DNA from 2 places in the Acidipropionibacterium virtanenii genome. Region 2 is predicted to be linked to the other one. Evidence: riboswitches for the same ligand, from Rfam matches in the RefSeq annotation. Region 2 holds a riboswitch; the other holds the start of a gene.
The links. Region 2 has a riboswitch for thiamine pyrophosphate ahead of thiC (phosphomethylpyrimidine synthase ThiC). Riboswitches for the same ligand answer to the same signal wherever they lie in the genome.
Positions count from the first base shown of each region.

Region 1 (4,206 bases), 590 kb from region 2:
TCACCTCCCGGGTCGACACGACACGGATCGTCACCCGCGCCCTGGAGAGCTCCGAGCGCTGCAAGGTCTTCCTCAACGGCTCCGCGGTCGGCTACTACGGCCCCCGCGGCGACGAGTGGGTGAGCGAGGACGACGACGCCGGGGAGGGATTCCTCGCCGAGGTCTGCCTGCGCTGGGAGACGGTCGCCCATGAGGCGCCCGAGGACGTGCGCACCGTGACCCTGCGCACCGGCCAGGTGATCGCCCCCATGGGAGGGTTCCTGGCCAAGCAGCGGCCCCTGGTGAGGCTCGGACTCGGCGGGCGGATGGGATCGGGCCGGCAGTACCTGTCCTGGATCAGCCTGCGCGACCACGTGTCCGCGATGATCGCCGCCCTCACCGACGACCGGGTCCAGGGCCCGATCAACCTCGTCGCCCCCGAACCGGTGCCCAATTCGGACTTCATCGACGCCTACGCCAGCGCCCTGCGGCGGCCGCACTTCATGCCGCTGCCGACGCCGGCGGCCAAACTCGTCTTCGGGACCCAGCTGGTGGAGGAGGCCCTGCTCACCGGCCAGCGGGTGCGCGGCGACCTGCTGGCGAAGATCGGCTTCGAGTTCGCCGACCCCACCATTGACGCCGCCATCGCCACCGCCCTGAAGGGCAGGCGCTGAATGGCCAGGCGGGACGGATACATCCCGGTCGTCACCTGGACCCTCATCGGCATCTGCGTGGTGGTCTGGCTCGGTGAGCTGGCCATCCCGGACTTCGTCAACGACATCGCACTGAGCGCCGCCGCCGGGAAGGCCGAGCCGTGGCGGTTCCTCACCTCCGCATTCGCCCATTCGACGAACATCACCCACATCGGGTTCAACATGTTCGCGCTGTGGTCACTCGGCCGGGCTCTGGAGCGGTTCCTCGGACGAGGACGGTACCTCGCCAGCTACCTGCTCTCGGCGCTGGCCGGGGGAGCCCTGTTCGTGGTCATGGCGACCGGGTCGCAGACCGGCGGCGCACTGGTCCCCGGCTGGTACGACGGGGTGGTCGGGGCATCGGGGGCCATCTTCGGCCTGTTCGGCACCCTGCTGGTGGTGCAGCGGCGTCTCGGCGGATCGACCAGATCGCTGTGGATGGTGCTGGCGCTCAACGTGGCGCTGGTCTTCTTCATCCCCGACATCGCCTGGCAGGCCCACGTCGGAGGGTTCGCGATCGGTGCGGTCTGCGGGGTCGTCTTCTTCGAGGACGCCAAGCGGGTGCAGCGGGGGAAGCGGTCCCTCACCTGGTGGGCGCTCGGGACCCTGGCCGTGGTCATGGTCCTGGCGATCGTGCTGAAGTACGCGTTCACGACAGTCGCGGGCTGAGAATCTGGTCTGCTCAAGCCCGTTCCCGGCTCAGGGCTGCGAGGAACTGTCGAGTTGATGTCCGTCATTCAGCATCAACTCGACAGTTCCTCGCAGACGATCCGCACGTCGGCGAGGTGCCCGGGCCGGTGACGGAGCCGGTGCAGCTCCTCCTGCACCGCCCACAGCGCCCACCACGGCTCGAACATGTCCCCGTCACGGGCCAGGGCCCGCTGTTTCCGGACGGCCGCGTCGGCCTGAATCCAGATCGTGGTGGTGGCCAGTGCTGCTGACGCCGGGGTCAGCGCGCCGCAGGCCTCCACCAGGATCGGCCGGTGCGGGTCGAGGGAACGCCGCTCGCCGGGAGCGCCGGCCTTCCAGTCCCACATTCGGTATCCGGGATCGTGTGCCGCGAGGATCTCGCCCGGAATCACCGTCCAGGCTGCCGACAACCCTGCCCAGCCGGGGTAGAAGTCGTCGTGGACCAGCTGCCAGGCGCTCCCGGATGCCGCCTCCAGCGCTGCGACCAGCCGGTTCGCCAGGGTCGTCTTGCCCGATCCGGAGCCGCCGTCGAGGATCACCACCGGCCGCGAGCCGTGCGCATCGGCGAGGATGCGGGCGGTCAGGGCGTCGAGGAGGTCCGGGCTGCCGGCCGCGAGCGTGAGGGGCACGGCCATTCACTGTACGAGATCCTCGACAGGATCACTGGTATGGTCGGGCGGGTCGACAGGGGAGCGAGAAATCGCTGAGAGTGCCCAACGGGCAGACCCTCGAACCTGATCCGGGCCTCGGAATGCGAGGACAGAACCGGCGTAGGGAGTCGAGCACCTCTCCGGGCCGCCGAGCCCAGCCCCTCCTTGAAACAGGAGGATCCATGTTCCACCACCGCAGGGGCCGTATCGCCCTGGCGCTGCTCACCACTCTCGCCCTGGCTGGGTGCGGTCAGACGGGCTCCCAGTCCGGCCAGTCGTCGCAAACCCCCTCCAAAGAGGTCACGATCATCACCCACGACTCGTGGGCCATGAGCAAGAACGTCGTCGCCGAGTTCACCAAGAAGACCGGCTACACGCCGAAGTTCGTCGCCCAGGGCGACGCCGGCGCCGTCGTCAACCAGCTCGTCCTCACCAAGAACTCCCCGCTGGGCGACGTCGTCTTCGGCATCGACAACACCTTCTCCAGCCGCGCCGTCGACGCCGGCGTCGTGGACCCCTACACCTCCAAGGCCCTGCCCTCCTCGGCCACCTCCGCCGCGAAGTCCACCAGCAACAACCTCACCCCCGTCGACCAGGGCGACGTGTGCATCAACGCCGACGACGCCTGGTTCGCGCAGAAGAAGCTCGCCAGGCCCACCACCCTCGACGACCTCGCCAAGCCCGCCTACAAGAACCTCCTTGTCGTCCCCAGCCCCGCCACCTCCTCCCCGGGCATGTCCTTCCTGGCCGCCACCGTCGGCGCCAAGGGCGAGTCCGGCTGGAAGGGCTACTGGTCCAGGCTCAAGAGCAACGGCCTCAAGGTGGACAAGGGCTGGGAGGACGCCTACAACGTCGACTTCTCCGGCGGCGAGGGCAAGGGCAAGTACCCGCTGGTGCTGTCCTACTCCACCTCCCCGGCCTTCACCGTCTCCAAGGACGGCAAGACGTCGTCCACCTCGGCGCTGCTGGGCACCTGCTTCCGCCAGACCGAGTACGCCGGCGTCATCAAGGGGGCGAAGAACACCGCCGGGGCCAGGGCCTTCATCGACTTCCTGCTCTCCAAGGAGGCCCAGGCCGACATCCCCGGCCAGATGTACATGTACCCCATCGACTCCTCGGTGAAGCTGCCGACCGAGTGGACCAAGTTCGCCCCGCTGTCCCCGAAGCCCTACACCGTCGACCCGAAGACCCTGGCCAAGAACCGCAACACCTGGGTCAAGGAGTGGACGGCCACCGTCCAGGGCTGAATCGGATGGCGGCGACAGCAGCTCCTTCACGGCCGCATCCCGGTGCCCGGCCCCGCTCGGGTCGCGCCGGGACGCGGCTGTGGCGCGCCTGCTGGGTGCTCGCCGGGGCAGTGACCCTGGGATTCCTGGCGGTCTTCTTCGCCGCCCCCGCCACCAACCTCATCGCCAAGGGGTTCGTCGACGAGGCCGGCGATCCCACCTGGTCGGTGATGGCGTCGACCTTCGCCGCCCCGCGCACCTGGCGCATCATCCGCTTCACCCTCGGCCAGGCCGCCCTGGGCACCGCCCTGTGCCTGCTGCTCGGCGTCCCCGGAGCCCACCTGCTCTACCGGGTGCGCTGGCCCGGGCGCACCCTCGCCCGCGGACTGGTGTCGGTGCCCTTCGTGCTGCCGACGGTGGTGGTCGGCGTCGCCTTCCGCACCCTGCTGGCCGACACCGGCCGGCTGGGATTCCTCGGCCTGGACGGCTCCTGGCAGGCGATCACCGCGGCCCTGGTGTTCTTCAACTACTCGGTGGTGGTGCGCACCGTCGGATCCACGTGGTCGCAGCTGGACCCGCGACGCGGCGAGGCGGCCTCCGCCCTGGGTGCCTCGCCGGCCCGGGTGTTCCGCACCGTGACCCTGCCGGCGCTGGGCCCGGCCATCGCCTCGGCGGCCTCGGTGGTGTTCCTGTTCTGCGCCTCGGCCTTCGGCGTGGTGCTGGTGATGGGAGGGACGAAGTACTCCACCCTGGAGACCGAGATCTACCTGCAGACCGTCGAGTTCCTCGACCTTCCGGCCGCCTCCTCCCTGGCGATCGTCCAGCTGCTGGTGGTGGCCCTGTGCCTGTACCTGTCGGGGCGCGCCCAGCATCGGATGCAGCGCAGCCTCGGCGGCGCGACGCCGAGACTGCTGCGATTCCGCCCCCGCCGCGACCTGGGGCCCGCCGTCCTCACCGTCCTGGTGGCGC
Region 1 is NZ_CP025198.1:777,451-781,656, forward strand. It holds gene JS278_RS03425 (TIGR01777 family oxidoreductase) at 1-653, shown strand, start outside; gene JS278_RS03430 (rhomboid family intramembrane serine protease) at 654-1,340, shown strand; gene JS278_RS03435 (nucleoside/nucleotide kinase family protein) at 1,415-1,996, opposite strand; TPP riboswitch at 2,038-2,155, shown strand; gene JS278_RS03440 (thiamine ABC transporter substrate-binding protein) at 2,194-3,258, shown strand; gene JS278_RS03445 (ABC transporter permease) at 3,264-4,206, shown strand, end outside.
Region 1: it holds a riboswitch for thiamine pyrophosphate, as region 2 does, so the genes downstream of both, JS278_RS03440 (thiamine ABC transporter substrate-binding protein) here and thiC (phosphomethylpyrimidine synthase ThiC) in region 2, are expected to answer to the same signal.

Region 2 (4,206 bases):
GTCGCGGCCGCCGACGAGGTCATCGCGGGCAAGCTCGACGACGAGTTCCCGCTGGTGGTCTTCCAGACCGGCTCGGGCACCCAGTCGAATATGAACACCAACGAGGTGATCTCCAACCGCGCCATCGAGATCGCCGGCGGGCAGATGGGCTCCAAGGCGCCCGTCCACCCCAACGACCACGTCAACCGGGGTCAGTCCTCCAACGACACCTTCCCGACCGCCATGCACATCGCCGTGGTCACCGAGATCAACGAGAAGCTGTACCCGGCGGTCTCTCAGCTGCGCGACACCCTCGACGCCAAGGCCAAGCAGTACGACGACGTCGTCATGGTGGGCCGCACCCACCTGCAGGACGCCACCCCGATCCGTCTCGGCCAGGTCATCTCCGGCTGGGTCGCCCAGCTCGACTTCGCCCTGGACGGCATCCGCTACGCCGACTCGCGGGCCCGCGAACTGGCCATCGGCGGCACCGCCGTGGGCACCGGCCTCAACGCCCACCCGAGGTTCGGCGTCACCGTCGCCAAGCACGTCACCGAGGAGACCGGCCTGGAGTTCAAGCAGGCCGAGAACCTCTTCGCCGCGCTGAGCGCCCACGACGCCCTGGTGCAGGTCTCCGGCTCCCTGCGGGTGCTGGCCGACGCGCTGATGAAGATCGCCAACGACGTCCGCTGGTACGCCTCCGGCCCCCGCAACGGCATCGGCGAGCTGCTCATCCCCGAGAACGAGCCCGGCTCCTCGATCATGCCCGGCAAGGTGAACCCGACCCAGTGCGAGGCCATGACGATGGTCGCCACCCGGGTCTTCGGCAACGACGCCACCGTCGGCTTCGCCGGTTCCCAGGGCAACTTCCAGCTCAACGTGTTCAAGCCCGTCATGGCCCACGCCTGCCTGGAGTCGATCCGCCTGCTCTCGGACGCCTGCGTGTCCTTCGACACCCACTGCGCCTACGGCATCGAGCCGAACATGGACAAGATCAACGAGAACCTGGACAAGAACCTCATGCAGGTGACCGCCCTCAACCGCCACATCGGTTACGACCTGGCCTCGAAGATCGCCAAGAACGCCCACCACCAGGGCATCTCGCTGCGCGAGTCGGCCCTGACCGTCGGCGGGATGACCGCCGAGGACTTCGACAAGTGGGTAGTCCCCGCCGATATGACCCATCCGTCCGCGGCTGAATAATCAATGGAGGGGGCAACCCCCCACCGAGGATTTTCCTCCCAACACGCCGTCATCGCGCTCTCCAGAGCTGCGGGACGGCGTGTTGGGAGTGAATCCTACGAGGCGACGATGCCCGGCAGACCCGGATCGTCCATCCAGGGCAGCAGGGGCTCGAACCGGTCCTTCCAGGATCCGCCGTCCAGGGCCGTCAGAAGGCCGGTCACGCCGCCCTCTCCCAACGCCCGGCACAGCGCCGCGAAGGTCACCGCGGCATTGGTCGCCGGGCCCCCGGCGCCCGTGAAGCTCCCCACCGAGAGGGTCTTGGCCGTCAGCTCGGGCCGGTGATCGACCCCTCCATGTCGAGATGAGACCCGCCCGAACAGCACCGGGAGCGGGGTCTAGGGTGGGCCACATCCCACGGGAGTCCTCGGCAGAGGACTGAGATCGGGCTCACGCCGCCCGGACCGTTCGAACCTGTTCGGATCATGCCGACGTAGGAAGAAGGAGCTGACTGGCATGCCCATGTCCACCCGCACCACCCCCGAGAAGGACGCCACGACTGCGCGCCCGGACGGGGAGAACTACCCCACCCACCACCTCGGCCATCTGGTCGACGCCGCCCACGGGATCGACGTCCCGGTCACCATGATCAACCAGGACGACGCCCCCGACGGCAGCGCCAATCCCCCGCTGGCGGTCTACCGCACCATCGGCCCCGACTGCGACGTCACCCGCGGCCTGCCGTCGCTGCGCTCCGGATGGATCACCGGGCGCGACGACGTCGAGAGCTACGAGCCGCGAGGCCGTGATCTGTCGGACGACGGCCGCTCGGCGGTGCGCCGCGGTGCCGCCAGCCAGGAATGGAAGGGGGAACGGCGTCCCCCGCTGCGGGCCCGGGCCGGCGCCACCGTCACCCAGATGCACTACGCGCGGGTCGGCGTCATCACCCCCGAGATGCGCTACGTGGCGCTGCGCGAGGGCTGCGACGTCTCCCTGGTGCGCGACGAGCTGGCCGCCGGGAGAGCGATCATCCCCGCCAACGTCAACCACCCCGAGGCCGAACCCATGATCATCGGGAAGGCCTTCGGGGTGAAGGTCAACGCCAATATCGGCAACTCGGCCGTCACCTCGTCGATCGCCGACGAGGTGGACAAGCTGCGCTGGGCCACCCGCTGGGGCGCCGACACCGTGATGGACCTGTCCACCGGCGACGACATCCACACCACCCGCGAGTGGATCCTGCGCAACTCCCCGGTGCCGATCGGCACCGTGCCGATCTACCAGGCTCTGGAGAAGGTGGACGGGGATCACCAGGCGCTCACCTGGGAGATCTTCCGCGACACCGTCATCGAGCAGTGCGAGCAGGGCGTCGACTACATGACGATCCACGCCGGGGTGCTGCTGCGCTACGTGCCGCTGACCGCCGACCGGGTCACCGGGATCGTCTCGCGCGGCGGATCGATCCTGGCCGGCTGGTGCCTGGCCCACCACCGGGAGAACTTCCTATACGAGCACTTCGACGAGCTCTGCGAGATCTTCGCCCGCTACGACGTCGCCTTCTCCCTGGGTGACGGGCTGCGGCCCGGATGCCTGGCGGATGCCGACGACGCCGCCCAGTTCGCCGAACTCGACACCCTGGCCGAGCTCACGAAGCGGGCCTGGGAGCATGACGTCCAGGTGATGGTGGAGGGGCCCGGCCACATCCCCTTCCACCTGGTCCGCGAGAACGTGGAGCGCCAGCAGGAGCTGTGCGACGGCGCCCCCTTCTACACCCTGGGGCCGCTGGTCACCGACATCGCGCCCGGCTACGACCACATCACCTCGGCCATCGGTGCCACCGAGATCGCCCGCTACGGCACGGCGATGCTGTGCTACGTCACCCCCAAGGAGCACCTCGGGCTGCCCGATCGCGACGACGTCAAGACCGGCGTCATCACCTACCGGATCGCCGCCCACGCGGCCGACGTCGCCAAAGGCCACCCCGGAGCCCGGGAGCGCGACGACGCCCTGTCGAAGGCGCGCTTCGAGTTCCGCTGGCGCGACCAGTTCGGGCTGTCCCTGGACCCGCAGACCGCCGAGTCGATGCACGACGAGACCCTGCCCGCCGAGCCCGCGAAGACGGCCCACTTCTGCTCCATGTGCGGGCCGAAGTTCTGCTCGATGAGGATCTCCCAGGACATCCGCGACGACTTCGGTGACGCCGCCGAGCAGCGACGGGTGGCCGAGGCCGGAATGGCCGCGAAGGCGGCGGAGTTCAGGGCCTCCGGAGGAGAGGTGTACCTGCCGGACCCGGTGCGCCGCTGAGCGGTCAGGGGCCGGTGGGGGAACCGGTCACCCACTGTGGGCGGTGAGCTGTGTCGAGTTGATGCTGGTCATTCCGCATCAACTCGACACAGTGTCGCGGATCAGACCACCGACTCCCGGTGCATGTCGGTGTAGTTCACCTGGTGGGAGTCCAGCAGCTGGGCCAGCGCCTCGTAGTCGTTCTGCTCGAGGAAGGTGCGCTCGGCCTCGGTGATCGGCACCGCCATCAGCCAGTGCACCTTGAGGTCGTCATCGATCTCCACCGCACCGAGATCCCCGGCGGTGAAGGGGTGCGACCACATGATGTGCGGGGTGGTGGCCTTGTCGTCGTAGAGGGAGACGACGTCGCCGTAGACGACGCCGGGGGCCATCATCCAGCCGTCCTGGAGCACCGCGAAGGCGCAGGATCCCAGGATCTTGCCCATGACGTCGGAACCGGGCATGCCGACCGCCATCAGCTCGACGCGGACGTCCAGCTTCGTGCCGTCGGCCATCGGCAGTTCATTGGGCCGGGCGTGCAGGGTGACGGTCGACCAGGTCGTCCAGCCGGGGGCCGGTGCGTCGGCACAGGTGAGGACGTCGACGCGGTTGTCGCCGGCGGCGTCCACCATCCCCTCGACATTCGGCGTCCCGCCGATCGACCCGACGGCGGCGCCCACGACTGCAGGGCCGGTCGGGGGCAGGGTCTCGGGGACCGCGACGTCGGCAGGCAGCTCCTCGGGGTCTATGGGCCCGGGGACG
Region 2 is NZ_CP025198.1:186,775-190,980, reverse strand. It holds gene fumC (class II fumarate hydratase) at 1-1,182, shown strand, start outside; gene JS278_RS00845 (hypothetical protein) at 1,278-1,547, opposite strand; TPP riboswitch at 1,571-1,678, shown strand; gene thiC (phosphomethylpyrimidine synthase ThiC) at 1,678-3,465, shown strand; gene JS278_RS00835 (suppressor of fused domain protein) at 3,567-4,206, opposite strand, start outside.